3 regions of the Pseudomonas edsoni genome follow, and region 2 is predicted to be linked to each of the others. Evidence: riboswitches for the same ligand, from Rfam matches in the RefSeq annotation. Region 2 holds a riboswitch; each other region holds the start of a gene.
What was found. Region 2 has a riboswitch for cobalamin ahead of C4J83_RS12320 (CbtB domain-containing protein). Riboswitches for the same ligand answer to the same signal wherever they lie in the genome.
Positions count from the first base shown of each region.

Region 1 (7,472 bases), 1.2 Mb from region 2:
CTGACCTTGAAGGCTAAACTCAATCAAAGGTGGGAGCTGGCTTGCCTGCGATGGCATCAACTGGGTGTGCCTGATACACCGAGGTGCCTGCATCGCAGGCAAGCCAGCTCCCACAAAAAAGCCAAGCACTGCGCTACTGGCAGTTGAACTCGGTCAATTTGTGGGAGCGGGCTTGCTCGCGAAGGCGGTGTGCCAGTGATACATGAGCTGACTGAAACACCGCATTCGCGAGCAAGCCCGCTCCCACAGTTGGATCTTGGTGCACCTAATCAAGGGTGTACCCGGTCAAATGTGGGCGCTGGCTTGCCTGCGATGGCATCCACTGGGTATGCCTGATGTACCGAGGCGCCCACATCGCGGGCAAGCCCGCTCCCACAGAAAGCCAAGCAGTGCGGTGCTTGCAGCTGAACTCGGTCAACTTGTGGGAGCGGGCTTGCTCGCGAAGGCGGTGTGCCAGTGATACATGAGGTGACTGAAACACCGCATTCGCGAGCAAGCCCGCTCCCACAGTTGGATCTTGGTGCACCCAATCAAGGGTGTACCCGGTCAAATGTGGGCGCTGGCTTGCCTGCGATGGCATCCACTGGGTATGCCTGATGTACCGAGGCGCTCGCATCGCAGGCAAGCCCGCTCCCACAGAAAAGCCAAGCAGTGCGGTGCTGGCGGCTGAACTCGGTCAACTGGTGGGAGCGGGCTTGCTCGCGAAGGCGGTGTGCCAGTGATACATGAGCTGACTGAAACACCGCATTCGCGAGCAAGCCCGCTCCCACAGTTGGATCTTGGTGCACCCAATCAAGGGTAAACCCGGTCAAATGTGGGAGCTGGCTTGCCTGCGATGGCATCCACTGGGTATGCCTGATGCACCAAGACGCCTGCATCGCGGGCAAGCCCGCTCCCACAGAAAAGCCTAGCAGTGCGGTGCTTGCAGCTGAACTCGGTCAACTTGTGGGAGCGGGCTTGCTCGCGAGGGCGGTGTGCCAGTGATACATGAGCTGACTGAAACACCGCATTCGCGAGCAAGCCCGCTCCCACAGTTGGATCTTGGTGCACCCAATCAAAGGTGTACCCGGTCAAATGTGGGAGCTGGCTTGCCTGCGATGGCATCACCTGGGTATGTCTGATGTACCGAGGCGCTCGCATCGCAGGCAAGCCCGCTCCCACAGAAAAGCCAAGCAGTGCGGTGCTTGCAGCTGAACTCGGTCAACTTGTGGGAGCGGGCTTGCTCGCGAAGGCGGTGTGCCAGTGATACATGAGCTGACTGAAACACCGCATTCGCGAGCAAGCCTGCTCGCACAGAAAGGCCATTAGCGCAGCAACCAGCAGGCACTCAAAGCTAGCAAACGAATAATGACTATCGCAGCAGCCCTCACCCGCCGGTTCACTTCAGGCTGTTCTCCAACCAGGCTTTAAGGTCCTGCACTTCGGTCTCACTGACGGTGTGCGGCATGCCCGGATACCCGTGAAACTCCGGCGTCAATCCAAGGCCCACCAGTACCTCATTGGCCTGCGTCGCCGAGGCATACGGCAGCGCCTGGTCGAGAGTGCCGTGACCGATAAAGATCGCCAATTTGCCCAAGGATTCGCTGGGCTTGAGTTCAGCCTTGAGCACCGGCAATACACTGCCGCTCAAGGCCGCGATGCCGCGCACCAACGCGGGCTTTCGCAAGCCCACCTCGTACGACATGATCGCGCCCTGGCTGAACCCCACCAGAAACACCCGATCGCTGTGCGTGTGGTATTTGGCTGTGGCCTTGCCCACAAAGTCTTCGATCAGCGCGGCGCTGCGTTGCAGGTCGGCGGTTTCGCCATTGTAGTCGCCGTCATCCGGCGTCTTGGTAAACCAGCGATAACCCTGGGGGTCCACGGGCATCGGCGCACGTGCCGACAGGTAGGTCCAGGTGGACGGCAGCGCGTCCTTGATGCCAAACAGGTCTTCCTCGTTGCTGCCAAAACCGTGCAGGAAAATCACCAACGGCTGATTGCGCGCATCGCTCTGGGTCTGTTCCAGATAAGACAGGGGCAAATCGGTGTGCAGCGTGGCGTCGGCGTGGGCGGCGCTGGCCATCAGGGTCAGTGCCAGGGCAAAGAGTTTGAGCATGGGAAAGTGACCTCAGGGTTTGCGCAACAAGTAAGTGTCCATGATCCAGCCATTTTCCAGACGCGCCGCCTTGCGCACCTGTTGGATTTGCTCAGCCACTTCACTGACCTTGCCGCTGATGAGGATTTCGTCCGGCGTGCCCAGGTAGGCGCCCCAGTAGATATCCATATCCTGATCGGCCACGCTGCGGTAGGAATCTTCGGCGTCGAGCATGACCACCAAAGTGTCCGCATCACTCGCCTGCCCCGCCGCCAACCGGCGCCCGGTGGTGATCTCGATGGACCGACCGATGCGGTTCAGCGCCACCTTGTGCTGGGCGGCCAGGGCTTGCACGCTGGTGATGCCGGGGATCACTTCGAACTCGAAGACGCTGCGGCCACTGGCCAGAATCGCCTGCAGGATGCGGATGGTGCTGTCGTACAGCGCAGGGTCGCCCCAGGCCAGGAACGCGCCCACTTCACCGTCAGCCATCTGCTCGTTGATCATGTGCTCGAAGGTCTGCTGCTTGTCGCGATTCAGGTCCTGCACGGCGGTGGTGTAGTCGATATCGCCGCGCACGCGCTCGGGGCAGTCGGCCTCGACGAAACGGTAGCCAGGCTCGGTTATGTAGGTTTGGCAGATCTCGCGGCGCAGGTCGATCAGCTTGTCTTTGCTTTGGCCCTTGTCCATCAGAAAAAACACGTCAGTGCGGTTCAGCGCCTTGACGGCTTGCATCGTGATGTAGTCAGGGTTGCCGGCGCCAATGCCGATGATCAGGATGCGTTTCATGGGTTGCTCTCATTGCGGGGCGTGGATTTTGCCATGTTCACGCGCTCAGGCGTGAGTTTCCAGACGCAGGCGCCACACGTTGTTAAAGCGCAGTTCAGTGGCGGACAGCGGCTCGACGTCAATCAGGTAGAACATCGACATAGGGAACTGCAACACGTACAGCATCGCGGCGCGAATCACAAACGGGTGGGTGATGGCCACTACCTGCCCGGGCTGGGTTTCGAGACTTTTCATCCAGTCAGCGACTCGCACGCAAATCTGCTCCACCGACTCACCGCCGTGAGGCGCGCTGGTGCTGTTGGTCATCCAGTCACTCAATGCATGGCTGTCGAGCTGGGCGATGGCCTGGCCTTTCCAGGTGCCAAAATCACCGTCGCGCAACGCGTCTTCGACCTGCGCGTTGTCGCCGAACAAGCCCGCGGTTTGTCGGGTTCGGGCCTCGGGCCCACACACCAGTCGCGAGCGTTTCTTGAAACGCCCCGCCAGGGACAACGCCGCGGGCTGCCACTGCATCGCCACCGATTCGTCATCGGGAAACCGCCCCTGTTTTTGCAACGGCGTGGCGGCATGGCATATCAAGGTCAAGCGGGTGGCCTGCATCACAATTCACTCTGTTTCGACGCGCAGTCGGCGTAGACTGGCAAAGTTGTTTCAACATGTTACAACGAACATGAAAGAGGAAGCCGGTTCGAATCCGGCGCGGTCGCGCCACTGTATTCGGCCTTTTAGCCGTAAGCCAGACCCTGTTTCAGCCCAATCGCAATCCATTTCGGGACGCGTCATCCCTGGAGGTCTTCATGGCTAACACCGCTGCAACGAACCCTGATGTGTATGGACCCACCCTGCCCTTGGGCGAAATTCTGCCTTGGGCGATCTTCGGTGGCCTGTTGTTGCTGCTGGCGCTCTATTTTGTCGGCGCCGAGCAAGGCGCCACCGCTGTGTTCAAAGGCATGTATGTGCATGAATTTGTGCACGACGGCCGCCACCTGCTGGGTTTCCCCTGCCATTAATCGATAAGAGAGACACGACATGACAGGGCATTTACTCCTACGCGGGATGCTGGTGGGCTTGCTCGCCGGCGTGCTGGCTTTCGGCTTCGCCAAGGCCTTTGGTGAACCGCAGATCGACAAGGCCATCGCCTTTGAAGACCACATGGCACAGATGCACGGCGATGCGCCGGAAGAGGAACTGGTAAGCCGCGAGGTGCAAAGCACCTTCGGCCTGTTCACCGGCGTGGTGGTGTACAGCGTGTCACTGGGCGGCCTCTTCGCCCTGGTGTTCGCTTACGCCCTGGGCCGCATCGGCAAGGTCGGCCCGCGTGGCCTGGCGGCGCTGCTGGCACTGGCGGCATGTGTGGCAATTACCGTGGTGCCAGGGCTCAAGTACCCGGCCAACCCGCCATCGGTGGGCGACCCCGAAACCATCGCGCAGCGCACCAAGCTGTTCTTCCTCATGCTGCTGGTGTCAGTGGCGGCCGCGGTGATTGCGATCAACGCCGCACGCAAGCTGATTGCCCGCCGTGGCATCTGGGCCGGGGCGATTCTGGGTGCGGCGTTGTACATCGTGATTGTGTCGGTGGCCGGCAGCCTGTTCCCGGTGATCAACGAAGTGCCGGAGGCGTTTTCGGCTGTGCTGCTGTGGAAGTTCCGCGTAGCGTCGCTGGGTATCCAGCTGGTGCTGTGGACCACCCTCGGCCTGGTGTTTGGCGCGGTGGCCGAGCGCAAGCTCAGCCAGCCAAAAGCGCGCTTCAACCCTTGAACTGACTCCCGGGGCGGGCCAGGTACAACACGTCATAGCCCGTTCCGGGATGCGCCGCATCCAGCGCCTTGCCCGACAAGGTGATGCGCACCAGCCGCCACGCCTGCACATCCAGCGCCAGGCATACCGCGAACGTGTCGCGGCTGTCGGCCACCTGCTGATTGCGCCGTTTCTCCTCGGCGACGATCCCGGCCCGATCCGCCCCCGGCACCAGCGGCCACTCCTCTCGGTACAGGCTCAACGCGTGCTGCGCGGGCCCACGCTGCACATCCAGCGGCAACCAGCTTTCGATGTGCGGACGGCCAAAGCTGTCGAGCACCTTTTGAAAACGCTCGCCCAGTAGAAAGTCGGCGGCCTGCAACGGGTCGGCCCACAGGTAGACCGACGCATACACATTGCCCGGCGCCTGCCCACGCGTCTGCGCGATAAACGCCTTGAACAGCAGCCCTTGCGCGTCATCCCACAACGGCCCCAGTTGCGCGGCGCGCCGGCGTATCACGTCCATGTCGTAGTCGGCAGGCAGGCGGTGTGAATATTGTTTGGCAAACATGGCAAAGCTCCTGTGCAAGATGTGGACTGAGCTTGCGCACTGGCGATGATTTCAACAAGATATGGCCGAATATAAGTGCGATAAGGATTGGATATGACTGACGCGCTCAAACCCCTGGACATCGACACCGTGCACGCCTTCGTGCTGGTGGCTGATTTTGCCAGCTTCACCCGCGCCGCCGAGGCGCTCGACACCTCCCAGGCCGCCATCAGCCTGAAGCTCAAGCGGCTGGAAGAACGCCTCGGTTACCGCCTGTTGCTACGCACGCCTCGCCATGTGCAACTGTCGCCCCAAGGCGAGCAGTTCATCGTGGCCGCGCGTGTCCTGCTCAATGCCCATGAGCGGGCACTGGCGGACCTGGGCACCCACGCGCCACGGCGTTTGGTGATCGGCATCAGCGACCACGTGGCCGGGCCGGACTTGCCCACCTGGCTCAGCCGCCTCGCGGCCTACGACCCGCTGGTGATTCTCGAGGTGCGCATCGCCTCGTCCCGCGACCTGGTGGCCGCGTTTGATCGCAATGAACTGGACGCGGTGATCGTGCGCAACGAAGGCGATCGCCAGGACGGCGAAGTGCTGGCGGTCGAACGCTTTGGCTGGTTCGCCGCGCCCCACTGGCAACACAGCCCCGGCACACCGCTGCGCATGGCGACCATGGCCGCGCCCTGTGGCGTTCGGCACCTGGCGGTCAGAGCACTGGATGCAGCGCGGATCGACTGGACCGAAGTGTTTGTCGGCGGTGGTGTGATGGCGGTAGGCGCGGCCGTGAGCGCCGGATTGGGGGTCGCCGCCCTCGCCCCACGCGTGGCCCCGGCCGGGGCGGTGGACGTGAGCGAGCAATACGGCCTGCCCGCATTACCCGTCAGTGAAGTGCTGCTGTACAGCCGGATCAGTGATGCACGCTCGCGCGAAACGTTGCGCGCGTTGAGCGCAACGTTTCGCGGTGTGCTGCAGCGCTGAGTGTCAGGCGACGGGCGCTTCTTCGCTGGCCACAGCGGTGGCGGCCTGGGCCTGCAACTGAGCCGCCTGCTGGCTGTAGTCACGCAGGTAGACGATGAACTCCTGCAGCAGGCGATCCCACAGTTCCAGCTGGCTGCGCAGGTGCGTGGTGCCAACACCGGCCACCACCACATCCATTTCCATCAGCAGGAACTCACCCTGCACCGACAACCGCGCAAAACGGCGCGATGCGTTCCATACCTGGGCCAGGCCTTCGGGCAATTCGCCTTGCACGCGCAGGGCGCAGCTGTAGGTGAAGTCGACGTAACTGCCCTGCTCCGCCGCCGGGTTGCCGAAGCGCACGGCAAAGCCGATACCCTGGCTCGCGCTGAGCAATTGCACGATGCCGTTCTGTTCGGTCTGGTTGACGCGATAGCCGGCTTCCTGCAGCAATTCAGTCAGGCTTTTCGGGGTAACGCTGTTGATCAGTTCACTCATGGTCAGGTCTTCCTTGAAGATCAATGATAGGCGCCTGAAACAGCGTAGCCGGGTTTTCGAAAACCGCAGTCGATCAGGCGGCAGTGGCCAGCACGGCCCCCGCCGGCGCCAACAACGGGCTGCCACTGGCGACGAAATCTTCCTTGCGCAGCACCACCAGGGCGATCAACGACACCACACCGGTTGCCACATAGAAATACCAGGGTGAGGTGATGTCGCCCGTCACCTTGATCAGCCAGGTGGAGATCAGCGGCGCGCTGCCGCCAAACACCGCGACCGGCACGTTGTACGCCACGGCAATCCCGGTGGAGCGGATGCGCGTGGGCAGCAGCTCGCTCATCAGCGCATAGGTCGAGGAGGCATACAGCCCGAACAGGATCGCCACCGCCATCAATGGCGCGAAGAACGATGCAGCAGTGGCGGTCGGCGCCGACTTGAACAGCCAGAACATCGCCAGCGTAGCCAGGGTGCCGATCACCATCAGAAACGGCTTACGTCCGTATTTATCGGTGAACGCACCGCCAAACGGCATCACGAACGCGGCCGAGAAACTCGCGACGAACACATAGAGCAGCGTGGTGCCGCTGTCGAACTTGAGGATCTTGGCCATGTAGGTCGAGGCGAAGGTCAGCACCAGGTAAAAGATCGAGCTGTGCAAGGTGATGATGAAGAACACCAGGGCAATCGCGCGCTTCCACTGCCAGACTTCGCGCAACGGTGCACGGGAAGTCTGCCCGGCGCGCTGCAAGGCGAGAAACTCCGGGCTGTCTTCCAGCTTGAGGCGGATGTACATGGAGATAAAACCCAACGGTGCGGCGATCAGGAACGGCACGCGCCAGGCCCATTCCTGCATCACCTCGG
Region 1 covers NZ_CP027762.1:3,808,143-3,815,614, forward strand. The annotation lists gene C4J83_RS17625 (alpha/beta hydrolase) at 1,379-2,098, opposite strand; gene cobF (precorrin-6A synthase (deacetylating)) at 2,111-2,866, opposite strand; gene C4J83_RS17635 (histidine phosphatase family protein) at 2,912-3,466, opposite strand; adenosylcobalamin (AdoCbl) riboswitch at 3,538-3,617, shown strand; gene C4J83_RS17640 (CbtB domain-containing protein) at 3,664-3,876, shown strand; gene C4J83_RS17645 (CbtA family protein) at 3,923-4,624, shown strand; gene C4J83_RS17650 (DUF4865 family protein) at 4,614-5,174, opposite strand; gene C4J83_RS17655 (LysR family transcriptional regulator) at 5,268-6,134, shown strand; gene C4J83_RS17660 (YbjN domain-containing protein) at 6,138-6,611, opposite strand; gene C4J83_RS17665 (MFS transporter) at 6,685-7,472, opposite strand, start outside.
Region 1: another riboswitch for cobalamin. It lies ahead of C4J83_RS17640 (CbtB domain-containing protein); the one in region 2 lies ahead of C4J83_RS12320 (CbtB domain-containing protein).

Region 2 (7,472 bases):
CAGTGCGTGGGGGATGGTCAATGATGGGGTTGGGTTGGGTTGGGTTGGGTTGGGTTGGGTTGGGTTGGGTTGGGTTGGTTGGTTGGTTGGTTGGTTGGTTGGTGTACACATCCGTTGCTGCGGTCACGGCGGCTATAGGTTCCGCTCTTACAGCGGGTCACTTTGGAAAAGCCCCAAAGTAACCAAAGGGCTCTTGCCCCACCACTCGGCACCTCGCTTAGGCTCGGTGTGCCCGAACGAAGGCTTGAATCCGTGGGCCGCCGTGACGGGCCATCCATGGCCCAACACGGCTAACCCGGCGTCCTGCCGGGTTACCCACGGATTCAAACCTGCGTTCGGCCAGCGTGGTTTAACGGGGCGCCTAAGATCAAAGTCAAAAGCAGATCAAGATCAACAGCAGAGCACGGCGGCCTGGTAGCCGACCTGAGTGGTTAGATCAAAAGCGGACGCGAGGCGGCCTGACAGCCGGCCTGATCTTGGAGGCTGAACTCAATCAAATGTGGGAGCTGGCTTGCCTGCGATGGCATCAACCCGGTGTACCTGACACACCGAGGTGCCTGCATCGCAGGCAAGCCAGCTCCCACAGAAAAGCAAAAGCAATGCACTGCGGTGGTGGAGGCTGAACTCGGTCAACTTGTGGGAGCGGGCTTGCTCGCGAAGGCGGTGTGTCAGCTACACATGAGCTAACTGACCCACCGCCTTCGCGAGCAAGCCCGCTCCCACATTTGGATCGCAGTGCATCAGATACAGATGTGTTGCTGTGCTTTTGATCCGCTTTTGCTTCAACCACTCAGGTCGGCTTTCAGGCCGCCGTGCTCTGCTTTTGATCTGCTTTTGACTTTGATCTGACAGGCCCCGTCAACCACGCTGGCCGAACGCAGGCTTGAATCCGTGGGTAACCCGGCAGGACGCCGGGTTAGCCGTGTTGGGCCATGGATGGCCCGTCGCGGCGGCCCACGGATTCAAGCCGGAGTGAGGGCACACCGAGCCTAAGCGAGGTGCCGAGTGGTGGGGCAAAGACCTTTTGGTTACTTTTGGGGCGTTTGCCAAAAGTGACCCGCTGTAAGAGCGGAACCCTAAGTGGCCGTGACCGCAGCAACGGATATGTACACCAAACATCCCATTTGACTCCCCTCCCACCCCCATGCTCTCCTACACACCTTGTTTCGGGTGCCCTTCACAGGGTGAAACGGGAAACCGGTGACTTATGCCTGCGCATGAGAAGTCCGGTGCTGCCCCCGCAACGGTAAGCGAGCGAAGCGTCATAACCACTGTGCCTGTACGGCATGGGAAGGCGATGCTTTTTAGACCCAGCGTCCCTCGCAAGCCCGGAGACCGGCCCGAAAAATTTCAGATAACAAACCCGCGGTGGGCGGGCGCTGTTCAGAACCCTGCGTGCCCGGCTCGCAGGGTTTTCATGCGCTCGTTTCACCCCGAAACCCGAAGGGACGCGCCCATGTCGATCATCAGCAGCACCTCGCACTCCGCCAGTAGCACCGCCACCCTGAGCCAACGCCTGACCGCCGCCATCGGTGCGTCGATCCTCGGCGCGTGCCTGGTGTATTTCGCCGGTTTCTCGCATATCGAGGCGGTGCACAACGCTGCCCACGATACCCGCCACAGCGCCGCGTTCCCGTGCCACTGAGACCTGCCGACATGATCAAGCGCATAGCCCAAACCGCAGGCTTCACCGGCTTGCTCGCCGCCCTGCTGCTGACTCTGCTGCAAAGCTTCTGGGTCGCCCCGCTGATTCTGCAGGCGGAAACCTTTGAAAACGCACCGGCCGCTGCCGAAGTCGTGCCCCATGTGCACGCTGAAGGCGCCGCCGCTCACACCCACGACGCCGAAGCCTGGGAGCCGGAAAACGGCTGGCAGCGCGTGCTGTCCACCACTGGCGGTAACTTGGTGGTTGCGGTCGGTTTCGCATTGATGCTGGCCGGCCTTTACACCTTGCGCGCGCCAACCCGCACCGCTCAAGGGCTGCTGTGGGGCTTGGCCGGTTACGCGACGTTTGTACTGGCGCCCACCCTGGGCCTGCCACCGGAGTTGCCGGGCACCGCTGCCGCCGACCTGGCGCAGCGGCAGATCTGGTGGATCGGCACGGCGGCGTCCACGGCTGCGGGTATCGCGCTGCTGGTGTTTGGTCGCAATTGGCTGCTCAAAGGGCTGGGCGTGGCGATCCTGGCCGTGCCGCATGTGATCGGCGCGCCGCAACCTGAAGTGCATTCGATGCTGGCTCCAGAAGCGTTGGAAGCCCAGTTCAAGATCGCCTCGCAACTGACCAACGTCGCGTTCTGGCTGGCACTGGGTCTGATCAGCGCCTGGCTGTTTCGCCGCAACCGCGACGATCAATACTCGGCATGACGCTGGTGGTCGGGCTGGGTTGCCAGCGCGGGTGCGATGTTCACACCCTGCTCGGCCTGTTTGACGCCGCCCTGGCCGAGGGCGGTATCGAGCGCCAGCGCATCACCGCGCTGGCCAGTATCGACCGCAAACGGGATGAACCGGGGCTGCTTGCCCTGGCGCACATGTTGAACCTGCCGTTGCGGTGTTTCAGCGCAACGCAATTGGCGGTGTTTGAACCGCGCCTCAGTCACAGATCGGCAGTCGCGTTTGCCCATACCGGCTGTTACGGCATCGCCGAAAGTGCCGCCCTGGCCCTGGCTGAACAGCTCTCCCACCGCCCCGCCCACCTGCTGATCACGCGCAAAAAAGTCGCCCAGGCCACCTTTGCATTGGCCGGCGCTGACTAAAAACCCGATAATTGCCCTTCTCGATCATGAGCAATCTTCATGCTCGCCCGTTTTTCAACAGGAATTCCCATGACCGTCTACTTCATCGGCGCAGGCCCCGGCGACCCGGAATTGATTACCGTCAAAGGCCAACGGTTGATCCGCAGTTGCCCGGTGATCATCTATGCCGGCTCATTGGTGCCAGCGGCGGTGTTGGAAGGTCATCAGGCGGCACAGGTGGTCAACAGCGCCGAATTGCACCTGGAACAGATCATCGACCTGATCAAGGCTGCCCATGCCAAGGGCCAGGATGTGGCGCGCGTGCACTCCGGCGACCCCAGCCTGTACGGGGCGATTGGCGAGCAGATTCGCTGCTTGCGCGAGTTGGGCATACCGTTCCAGATCATTCCGGGCGTCACGGCGGTGGCGGCGTGTGCGGCGTTGCTGGAGACGGAGTTGACCCTGCCGGATATCGCCCAGAGTGTGATCCTGACGCGCTATGCGGATAAAACCAGCATGCCGGCCGGTGAAGACTTCGACAGCCTGGCGCGCCACGGCACGACCATGGCGATTCACTTGGGGGTTAATCATCTGTCCAAGATCGTCGCCGAGCTGCTGCCGCATTACGGCGCAGACTGCCCGATTGCCGTGGTGCACCGGGCGACGTGGCCAGATCAGGATTGGGTGGTGGGTACGCTGAGTGATATTGCCGAGAAAGTGGCGGCTAAAGGCTTTCGGCGTACGGCACTGATTGTGGTCGGGCGGGTGCTGGCGAATGACAGCTTCAGTGAATCCTCGCTGTACCGTGCAGGCCACGCGCACCTCTATCGGCCCTGAAGCAATGCGCTCAAACAATGTGGGCGCGGGCTTGCTCGCGAAGACGGTGGGTCAGTTGCAGATGTACTGACTGATACACCGCATTCGCGAGCAAGCCCGCTCCCACAGTTAATCTTATTTGGCAGGAATACCGCGCAAGACTCTGAATTTTAAGCATAAAAAAACGGCGCTCACGGGGCGCCGTTTTTTGTTCGCAGCGAACACCTTACTCAGTAGTAGGCGTTTTCTTTCTGCGTGTGGTCGGTGACGTCGCGTACGCCCTTGAGCTCGGGGATGCGCTCGAGCAAGGTGCGCTCGATGCCTTCACGCAAGGTCACGTCTGCCTGGCCGCAGCCCTGGCAACCGCCGCCGAACTTGAGTACGGCAATACCGTCTTCGACGACATCAATCAGGCTGACCTGACCGCCGTGGCTGGCCAGCCCCGGGTTGATCTCGGTTTGCAGGTAGTAGTTGATGCGCTCGTTGACCGGGCTGTCAGCGTTGACATTCGGCACCTTGGCGTTGGGCGCCTTGATGGTCAACTGGCCGCCCATGCGGTCGGTGGCGTAGTCGACCACGGCGTCATCGAGGAAGGCTTCGCTGAAGTTGTCGATGTACGCGGTGAAGCTTTTCAGCCCCAGGGCGGTGTCTTCAGGCTTCTCTTCTCCGGGCTTGCAGTAGGCAATGCAAGTCTCGGCGTATTGGGTGCCGGGCTGGGTGATAAAGACGCGGATGCCGATACCTGGGGTGTTCTGCTTGGACAGCAGGTCGGCCAGGTAATCGTGGGCGGCGTCGGTAATGGTTATGGCAGTCATGGAAACTCCTCACAGGCTTGCGGGCAGTTTACGCCAAATCATTACAGAGGTACAAAGTCCTAGTGTTTTTGTCGGGATAAATTCGACCGCTCGTCGCCATCAAACCAGCCTTTGAGCACGCGATAACTGCCCTGCTCCAGCCATCGGTAGCTGCCCATGGCGCTCAGGCCGATGATCACCACGCACACGGCCAGCACGGCATAAGGGTTCAGGGCGTAACGCTGGGCCAGATAACCGCCGGCCGAAAGCACCAGCACGTGCAGCAAATACACCGAATAGGAGCAGTCCCCGAGTACTTTAAACAGACGATAGTTGACGAAGAATCGCTCAAGCGCCACGCACGCCACCACCAACACCGCGCTGGGCAGGCCCCAGGTCAAGGCGCGGGGCGAGGCCGGCCAATGATAGATCGCCAGCAGCGCTGCGACGATTCCCAGCAGCGGCAGCCATAACCCCGGGCGAATCCAGCCCTTGCGGTAGAGCATGCCGATGCCGATGCCCATCAGAAATTCGACGACAATGTCCGAGCGATAGAACTCACTGATCCAGCCAAACGAGGTCCAGGCCTCGCAGACCGCAAACAACAATGCCGCCACCACCAGCAGTCGCCATTGCCGACGGAACAGCAAGGCCCAGGCAAACAGCAGGTAAAAAAGCATCTCGTAGTTCAGCGTCCAACCGACGTTAAGGGTCGGGTACACGCCATAACCGCCGGGGTTTTGCGAAGGAATAAACAACAGCGACATCAACACATGGGCGGCATCGACGCTCTGGTCCGGCAGCATTGGCCGGGCGACCACCACCAGTAATGCCATCAGCAGCGTGTAGAACCAGTAGGCCGGCACGATGCGCAGCAAACGGTACAACAGGAAACGCCAGGGCGGCAGGTCCTTGTCCTGGGTAGACAGGAAAATCACCAGGCCGCTGATGACAAAAAACACGTCCACGCCCGCGGCGCCCTTTTCGACAAATAACCTTCCCAAGGCCGTGTCCGCCTTGAAACCGAAGAAAATCTGCATGAAGTGGTGCCCTACCACCGTCCAGGCCGCCAGCGCGCGCAACGCCTGTACCGAGATCAACATTGTTTGCCGCCCTTCCCAACTCATCTAGATGAAGTTGGGACCATGGCGGACGGCCAAAGGTCGATCAAAGATTCTCGTAGCGGTTCATGTCCAGCACGCCTTCTTCCACCGGCGTGGTTTCGCGGATGTACCGCGACGCGTCATGGAAATACTGCCAGAACAGCGGATGGCTGCGGCGCACGCCCCAGCGATCGACGATCTTCTCGAAGCGCTTGGCGTCCCTGGCATTTTCCATTGCCGCCACAAACTCCGGCACTTCCTGCGCGGGGATATTGAAGATGAAATTCGGGTAGCTGCTGAGCACACCGGGGTAGATGGTCACAGTGTCCAGGCCCGGTTGATAGCGATAAGCCTCACCCAACAGGAACGCCACATTACTGTGCGCCCGGTTGCGCAGCATGCTGTAGAACTCGCGTTTGCCACTGGCCGTTTCGATCCGCAGCAGGCTCGCCTCGGGCAATTGATCAATCACCTTGAGCCCCGCCGCCGGCCTCGACGTCAGGCGACTGAGCGCCTGCTCGGCATCCCGCAACGCCGGCTCAATGCCGTCGCGCGAGCAATAGGCACTGGTGCAGCGGTTGATCGGATCCGGGCTGGCATTCAAATAGCCATAACGCGTCAGCAACTGCTTGGCAAAATCGCGCTTCGGGTCCTTTTCATCCAGGTGCAAGCCGCTCGGCTTGTCATCATCAATCGCTTCATAGTCCAGCCACAGTTTGAGCTTGCCGCTGTTCTGGTACCAATCGTCCATAAAATCATCGCGGGTATCCGCCGGCATCAGACGCAGGAAGTTCTGCTCGGCGCCATTGCGGATCAGGTCGAAGTACAGCCGGGTCTGGGCCTGGTGCGACACGTTGCCGAACACATCGAAGTTCACCGCCAACTGGTAATAAGTGCGTTCCAGCAACGGGTAATCGAACAACCACATCGTTTGCGGCACCTCGCCGATCAGGCCCTTGGTCACCGAGGCACTGTCAAAATGGCGGAAAATGCTCAACAAGGCATTGTCGTTACCCGTCCACAGGGTCGACCAACTCGGCGGCGGCAAGTCTGCGTAGCTGTCACGGCGCAAGGCCTCGTACTGGTTACGCTTGTCGCGATAGGCCAGCCACAGGCCGAGCACGCTGCCCACGTCGTCGTTCTGCCCCGGCATCGCCAGCAATGGCGTGGCCTGGCCGCGATAACGCGCATCGGTGATATACAGGTCGTGGTCCGGGTCCTGGAACAGGGCCCAGAAATTATCGCGAATCACGTCCGTGGCGATCTGCCCACGGCACACCGGCCCGCGAATAAAGGTGCGCACGAAGTATTCGGCGTTATCGAGCATGAACTGGTAACGCGCCTTGGCCGGAATTGCCTCAAAGGTCTCGAACGGGTTGGCCCGGCGCCCCGGACCATAGCCCGGCAAGGCGTTGACCTGCCAGTCACCGGCGTAGAACAGCGCCTTGATGCGCGCCATTTTCGCCGCGCTGAACGGGTAAGTGATGTGCGTTTTGTGCACGATCACGCCCTGCACCGGCCAGAGACGGTAATAAACATTGGTGCCTGGATCATCGTCGGGGCGACGGGTGGCGATCAGATCAATCGGCTGGCCGCTCGGCGTGCGTGAGCGCACCCACTGGAAGAAATGCCCCGGCTCGCCGTTCTCGAAGTAAATGTGCGCCAGGAACAAATGCTCATACAACCAGCGCGCCACCAGGCTTTCGCGGGCGCCGGGCTGGTTGAACAGGTTTTCCCACTGCTGCACCTGCAAGGCCTCCCTGGCGCTGGGCGCCAGGCCTTGGTCATCAATCGGTGCGCCGGAGGCCAGCCAGCGCTGCAGCGTCTGGTATTGCTGGTCGGTCAGGCCGGTGACGGCCAGCGGCATGCCTTCCTTGGGATGCGCGCCGGCGTAGGCATTGAACTCGCCGGGCATGGCGCACAGGTTCTGGCGGTTCAGGCCCAGCATGATCTCGTCGGGCAGTTTGGCATTGGGTTCAAGTGGCGCGTTATGACCCAGCTCCAGCATGCGCGCCATCAACGCGGCC
Region 2 covers NZ_CP027762.1:2,626,908-2,634,379, reverse strand. The annotation lists cobalamin riboswitch at 1,152-1,358, shown strand; gene C4J83_RS12320 (CbtB domain-containing protein) at 1,457-1,645, shown strand; gene C4J83_RS12315 (CbtA family protein) at 1,657-2,364, shown strand; gene C4J83_RS12310 (cobalamin biosynthesis protein) at 2,361-2,753, shown strand; gene cobM (precorrin-4 C(11)-methyltransferase) at 2,823-3,569, shown strand; gene nfuA (Fe-S biogenesis protein NfuA) at 3,779-4,363, opposite strand; gene C4J83_RS12295 (acyltransferase family protein) at 4,423-5,445, opposite strand; gene C4J83_RS12290 (fatty acid cis/trans isomerase) at 5,510-7,472, opposite strand, start outside.

Region 3 (7,472 bases), 2.1 Mb from region 2:
CGTCAACGGCAGTGCTGATCAATTGCGTACCCAGTTGAGCCTGGCCAAGTTGCAGGAAGTGCCTGCGGGCGAAGCTGCTGTTCAGCCGCCGGTGGCGGAGGGTGCGCAGGCGCCCGCAGCACCTGAACCTCAGGCGCAACTGCGTTTTCGGTGGTAACTGTTCTTCCTATATAGATAGAAGCAAATAATGGAGTGGTTTATGGCGGATACGCGTCGTTGGGTGTGGCTTGGCGGGATTGTCCTGCTGTGCGTTTTTGTGTTCTTGCTGCATTCGATCCTGACGCCGTTCCTGGTCGCGCTGCTGCTGGCTTACCTGTTCGATCCCGTGGTGGATCGCCTGGAGAAGGCCGGCCTGTCGCGCACCTTGGGGGTGGTGGCGGTGTTTGCCTTGTTCACGTTGATCATCACCGCGCTGGTATTGGTGCTGGTGCCGATGCTGGCCAAGCAACTGTTTCGCCTGTATGAACTGGCGCCGCAGATGCTTGACTGGCTGCAGCACACGGCAATGCCGTGGGCGCAGGCCAAGCTGGGGTTGGCGGACGGCTTCTGGAAGTTCGACAAGGTAAAGGCGGCGATCAGTGACCACATGGGCCAGACCACCGACATCGTCGGTGTCGTGCTCAGTCAGGCCACGGCGTCCAGTTTGGCGTTGATCGGTTGGTTGACCAACCTGGTGCTGATTCCGGTGGTGGCGTTCTACTTGCTGCGTGACTGGGACATCATGATGGCCAAGATCCGCAGCCTGCTGCCGCGCAACAACGAGGAGCGCATCGTCTCGCTGGCGGAGGAGTGCCATGAGGTGCTGGGCGCGTTCGTGCGTGGCCAGTTGCTGGTGATGCTCGCGCTGGGAATAATCTATGCCGCGGGGTTGATGGCGATCGGCCTGGAGCTGGGCCTGTTGATCGGCTTGATTGCCGGTCTGGCTGCCATCGTGCCGTATATGGGCTTTGTGATCGGGATTGGCGCGGCGCTGGTGGCGGGGTTGTTCCAGTTTGGCGGCGACCTGTACCCGATGCTCGGGATTGTTGCAGTGTTTATGGTCGGCCAAGCCCTTGAAGGGATGGTGTTGACGCCCTTGCTGGTGGGCGACCGGATCGGCCTGCACCCGGTGGCGGTGATCTTTGCGATCCTGGCAGGCGGTGAGCTGTTTGGCTTTACGGGCATCCTGCTGGCGCTGCCGGTGGCGGCGGTGATCATGGTGCTGGTGCGCCATGTGCATGATCTGTACAAGGATTCGGATGTGTACACCGGGGTCGAAGACCCCGATCTGTAACCGCTTCGTCACAGACCCGGCCCAGGCCGGGTTTGTTGTTTCTACGGGCGGGGTGTCAAACAATTTGCGCAAATCGCCCAAGTTAACGCAAACCTTTGATTTTGCTTGTGGTCTGCTGCATTGTGCGCCCGGCGTCACGGGTATAAACTTTGCAAACTTTACACAGAGGCCACTAACGGTTCGTTTGGAGCCGTTCAGTCAGCATGAAACCGATTCAGCTGCCCTTGGGTGTGCGTCTGCGTGACGACGCCACCTTTATCAATTACTACCCAGGCGCCAATGCCGCTGCACTCGGCTATGTCGAGCGGCTTTGCGAAGCCGACGCCGGGTGGACTGAAAGCCTGATCTATCTGTGGGGCAAGCACGGCGTGGGGCGTACCCACCTGTTGCAGGCAGCGTGCCTGCGCTTCGAGCAAATGGGCGAGCCGGCGGTTTACCTGCCGTTGGCGGAGTTGATGGACCGTGGTATCGGCATCTTCGATCACCTGGAGCAATACGAGCTGGTGTGCCTGGATGATCTGCAGGCGATCGCCGGCAAGGCGGATTGGGAAGAGGCGCTGTTCCACCTGTTTAATCGGCTGCGTGACAGTGGCCGGCGCCTGTTGATCGCCGCGTCTACCTCGCCGCGTGAACTGCCGGTGAAGCTGGCCGACCTCAAGTCGCGCCTGACCCTGGCACTGATCTTCCAGATGCGCCCATTGTCCGACGAGGACAAATTGCGCGCCCTGCAACTGCGCGCATCCCGTCGCGGCCTGCACCTGACCGACGAAGTCGGGCATTTTATTCTCACCCGCGGCACCCGCAGCATGAGCGCATTGTTCGATTTGCTCGAACAGCTCGATCAGGCCTCGCTGCAGGCTCAGCGCAAGCTGACCATACCCTTCCTCAAGGAAACCCTCGGCTGGTAGCCAGCCCTTGTATTGCGCGGCTTTCGGCAAATTTCAGGCGCCAGAAAACCTGCGTTTGGGCCGCTTTGGCCACGCAAAAGGCGTGTAATGGGTGTTAAGCGGTTAGATGTCATCGTTCAAACAAGAAGTCACATAGATCACGATTGAATTTGCAAATCGATGTGATAGTGGGCATAGTCTCGACTTCTTTACATACCAGCCACGGTCGTGCCCATGCTAAATCGCTTCGCACCCCTCGTGCCTCTCGCACTCGTTACCCTGTTGTTTGGTTGCGCCACCCACACTCAAAACGTGGCTGAGCAGCAAAAACCAGTACAACAGTCCCAGGCAAAATTCGTTGCAACGCAGTCTTCCACTGTTTACGAGGAAGAAGTTGCAACTGAAAAGGAACTCGCCGACTTCGCCGGCAGCAAGCCTTACCAGCTTCCAGTTCTGGCCGACAGCATTCTTGAACGCGGCATGTCCCTGATCGGTACCCGTTACCGTTTCGGCGGTACCTCTGAAGCCGGTTTCGACTGCAGCGGCTTCATCGGCTACCTGTTTCGTGAAGAAGCCGGCATGAACCTGCCTCGCTCGACCCGCGAAATGATCAACGTGGATGCACCGTTGGTCGCACGCAACAACCTCAAGCCCGGTGATCTGCTTTTCTTCAGTACGGCGGGCCGTGGTCGTGTCAGCCACGCCGGTATCTACTTGGGCGATAACCAGTTTATTCACTCCAGCAGCCGTCGCAGTGGCGGTGTCCGCGTCGACAACCTGGGTGACAGTTACTGGAGCAAAACCTTCATCGAAGCCAAGCGTGCACTCGCCATGGCCCCGACGACAGTTACCGCTAGCAAGTAAAGTTAAAGTGATACTTGAAGTTTGACGTGTAAGCGCTAGAATCCCTGGATATTGTTGTAATCCGTTCGCGCGAGCTTTGCTTGCGCGTTCTGGTTTTCAGCGTTCGGCAGCGAAAAGCCGCATCCAGACCAGGATTGTTCTGCCCATGTCGACCTCAGCCCGCCTCATTCTTCTTGTTTGCGCCGCGCTCCTCAGCGCCTGCGCAAGCCGTCCACCGCCGCCCGCTCCCGTAGTGGTCAAGCCTAAGCCGGTGTTCAATTACTCCACGCAAAATTTCTCGCCGGCCGCCGAAGACGTGCTCTTCCGTGCGCTGGGCCTGGTCGGCACGCCTTATCGCTGGGGCGGCAACACGCCGGACTCCGGGTTTGATTGCAGCGGCCTGATCGGGTTTGTCTACCGTGACGCTGCGGGCATCAGCCTGCCGCGCACCACCCGAGAATTGATCGTGATGCGTGCGCAGGACGTGAGCGAAAATAACCTGCAGACCGGCGACCTGATCTTCTTTGCCACTGGCGGCGGCTCCCAAGTAAGCCACGCGGGTATCTACGTGGGCGAAGGGCGATTCGTGCATGCACCGCAGACCGGCGGCACGGTGAAGCTGGATACGCTGTCCAAAGCCTATTGGCAAAATGCCTACCTGAGCGCCAAGCGCGTGTTGCCGGCGAATCTGGCGCGCAACCCGTAAGGCGAGTGCAGATCCCGATGTGGGAGCGGGCTTGCTCGCAAAGGCGGTGGGTCAGTCGATACGCCTGATGGCTGACACTCCGCTTGCGCGAGCAAGCCCGCTCCCCCATTGGTTTTGCGCTGTACCCGAACTCGGCTATTTGGCTGCCGACACCCGCCACACCTTATTCCCCACGTCATCGGCCACCAGCAAATCTCCCTGCTGATCAATCACCACGCCGACCGGTCGGCCCATGGCTTTCTCATCGCTGTTGAGAAACCCGGTCAGCACATCCACCGGCTGGCCCTTGGGTTGGCCGCCTTCGAACGGCACGAAGATCACCTTATAGCCACTGTGCGGTTTGCGGTTCCACGAACCGTGCTGGCCGATAAACGCGCCGTTGCTGAACTGCGCCGGCAGTTTGCTGCCCTCGGCGAAGGTCAGGCCCAATGACGCGGTGTGCGGCCCCACGGCATAGTCCGGAGCGATGGCCTTGGCGACCAAGTCCAGGTTCTGCGGCGTGACGCGCACATCCACGTGTTGCCCGTAGTAGCTGAATGGCCAGCCATAAAACGCGCCATCCTTGACCGACGTGATGTAGTCCGGCACCAGGTCGCTGCCGATCTCGTCGCGCTCGTTGACCGCCGTCCACAGCTTGCCGCTCTGCGGTTCCCACGCCATGCCGTTGGGGTTGCGCAGGCCGGAGGCGAAAATACGGTGCTGGCCTGTGGCACGGTCGACTTCCCAGATTGCCGCGCGGCCTTCCTCGGCTGCCAGACCGTTTTCGCCGACGTTGCTGTTGGAGCCGACACTCACGTACAGCTTGCTGCCGTCCTTGCTGGCCACCACGTTTTTCGTCCAGTGGTGGTTGATGCTGCCACCCGGCAGGTCGACCACCTTGGTGCCGGCGGCCTTGATCGCGGTTTCGCCCGGCTGATAAGGGAAGCGCAGCAGTTTGTCCGAGTCCGCCACGTACAGGTCGTTGCCGACCAGGGTCATGCCGAACGGCGAGTTGAGGTTCTCCAGGAACACGGTGCGGGTCTCGGCCACGCCATCGTGGTCGGCATCGCGCAGCAGGGTGATGCGGTTCGGGCTCGGCACGGCGGCACCGGCGCGCCCCATGACCTTCTCCATCACCCAGCCGCGAATACCCTTGGCGTCATCCGGCTTGGGCGGCGCGTTGGTTTCCGCCACCAGCACGTCGCCGTTGGGCAATACATACAGCCAGCGCGGGTGGTCCAGGCCTTCTGCAAACGCCGCGACCTGAGTGCCGGCGGCAGCTGTCGGCTTCGCGCCGTCTGGCCAGCCAATCGCCGGGGCGATGTTCACCGTGGGGATCAGGGTTTTGTTCGGCTCCGGCAGCTTGGGTGAAGGCCCGGTGCCGTCGGACACCTGCAGAGTGGAGCTTTCACCGCAGGCGGCGAGGGTGCCTGCGAGCATGATCAGTAAGGCAAGTCTGGTTTTATGCATGGTTTTCTCCTTGATACCTGTAAGGGTAGAGGCGTTTGCCGGTCCGATCGTTCAAGTGCAAGGCCGGCTTTAATTGACGCTCCACCCCCAACCCACTAACCTTCGCGGCTTGTTCCAGGTGCTCTGTGACCTGTGGGTCGACAGAGTGAAACAGGGAAGCCGGTGAGTGAGCGCACTTGTACACAGTGCTGCCGCGATTCCGGCGCTGCCCCCGCAACGGTAAATGAGTCAAGACGGTGCCTTTTGCCACTGTATCCGCGTGATATGGGAAGGCGCGCCGTCGGCCTGCTCGCTCGCTGAGCAAGCGCCACTCATGAGCCCGGAGACCGGCCTGGATCATCCAACAGCATCACGGTGGGCGATGCTTGGCTGTCTGTGTGTCTATTTTCCTGCCCGCCGTTTTTTGTCCAGCCCCAACGGAGAGCTGCCATGACCGATTCCCCCGACCGCGACGAACGCCACCTGGCGCGCATGCTGCGCAAAAAAGCCGTGATCGATGAACGCATCGCCAATTCCCCGAACGAATGCGGCTTGTTGCTGGTATTGACCGGCAACGGCAAAGGCAAAAGCAGCTCGGCGTTTGGCATGCTCGCCCGCGCCATGGGCCATGGCATGCAGTGCGGCGTGGTGCAGTTCATCAAGGGGCGCAACAGCACCGGCGAGGAGTTGTTCTTCCGTCGCTTCCCCGAGCAAGTGCGCTTTCACGTGATGGGCGAAGGCTTTACCTGGGAAACCCAGGACCGCCAGCGCGACATCGCCGCCGCCGAAGCCGCCTGGGCAGTTTCGCGCCAATTGCTGCAAGACCCGTCGATCGGCCTGGTCGTGCTGGATGAGCTGAACATCGCCCTCAAGCACGGCTACCTTGATCTGGACCAGGTACTCAGCGACCTGCAAGCCCGCCCGCCGATGCAGCACGTGGTGGTCACCGGCCGTGGCGCCAAGCCCGAGTTGATCGAAATGGGCGACACCGTCACCGAAATGGGCATGCTCAAGCACGCGTTCCAGGCCGGTATCAAGGCACAGAAGGGCGTCGAACTTTGAACCAGCCCCGTCATTGCCCGGCCGTACTGATCGCCGCACCGGCATCCGGCCAGGGCAAAACCACCGTCACCGCGGCGCTGGCGCGTTTGCACCGCAACCTGGGACGCAAGGTGCGCGTGTTCAAGTGCGGGCCGGACTTTCTCGACCCGATGATTCACGAGCGCGCCAGCGGTGCGCCGGTGTACCAGTTGGACATGTGGATGGTCGGCGAGCAGGAAAGTCGCCGTTTGCTGTGGGAAGCGGCGGGCGAAGCTGACCTGATCCTGATCGAAGGCGTGATGGGCCTGTTCGACGGCACGCCCTCCAGCGCCGACCTGGCGCGGCACTTTGGTGTGCCGGTGCTGGGCGTGATCGACGGCACCGCCATGGCCCAGACCTTCGGCGCGCTGGCCCTGGGCCTGGCGCGCTATCAGCCGGACCTGCCGTTCGCCGGTGTGCTGGCCAACCGCGTTGGCACCCTGCGCCATGCGCAATTGCTTGAAGGCAGCCTCACTGAAGGCCTGCGCTGGTACGGCGCGTTGTCGCGTGAAACCGGCATCGAGTTGCCCAGCCGCCACCTGGGCCTGGTGCAAGCCAGCGAATTGAATGACCTCGATATGCGCCTGGACGCCGCCGCCCATGCCCTGGGCAGCAGCTGCGAAGTCGCCGTGCCGCCACCGGTGACGTTCGCCGCGCCCGAAGTGATCGAGGCCGAGCCGCTGCTGGCGGGCGTGCGCATCGCCGTGGCCCGCGACGAAGCCTTTGCGTTTACCTACGGCGCCAGCCTCGACCTGCTGCGCGCGATGGGCGCCGAATTGCGCTTCTTCTCGCCGATTCACGATAGCCAATTGCCTGAGGCCGACAGCCTCTACCTGCCCGGTGGCTACCCGGAATTGCACCACCAGGCGCTGTCGGAAAACACCCCGATGCTTAACGCCATTCGCGCGCATCACGCGGCAGGCAAACCGTTGCTCGCCGAGTGCGGCGGCATGCTCTACCTGCTGGACTCGCTGACCGATGTCGACGGCACCCGTGCCGAATTGGTTGGCCTGCTGCAGGGCGACGCGGTGATGCAAAAGAAGCTGGCGGCGCTGGCTTTGCAAAGTGTCGAGTTGCCGGAAGGCGTGCTGCGCGGCCATACCTATCATCATTCGCTGACCAGCACCGAATGGGCGCCGATCGCCCGAGGCTTGAGCCCTAACGGCGGGCGTGGCGCCGAAGCGGTTTACAGGCAGGGGCGGATGACGGCTTCCTACGTGCACTTTTATTTCCCCTCCAATCCGGCGGCGGTGGC
Region 3 covers NZ_CP027762.1:4,749,915-4,757,386, reverse strand. The annotation lists gene C4J83_RS21980 (DUF2066 domain-containing protein) at 1-157, shown strand, start outside; gene C4J83_RS21975 (AI-2E family transporter) at 200-1,273, shown strand; gene hda (DnaA regulatory inactivator Hda) at 1,477-2,181, shown strand; gene C4J83_RS21965 (C40 family peptidase) at 2,395-3,024, shown strand; gene C4J83_RS21960 (C40 family peptidase) at 3,170-3,709, shown strand; gene C4J83_RS21955 (PQQ-dependent sugar dehydrogenase) at 3,845-5,158, opposite strand; cobalamin riboswitch at 5,258-5,507, shown strand; gene cobO (cob(I)yrinic acid a,c-diamide adenosyltransferase) at 5,588-6,199, shown strand; gene C4J83_RS21945 (cobyrinic acid a,c-diamide synthase CobB) at 6,196-7,472, shown strand, end outside.
Region 3: another riboswitch for cobalamin. It lies ahead of cobO (cob(I)yrinic acid a,c-diamide adenosyltransferase); the one in region 2 lies ahead of C4J83_RS12320 (CbtB domain-containing protein).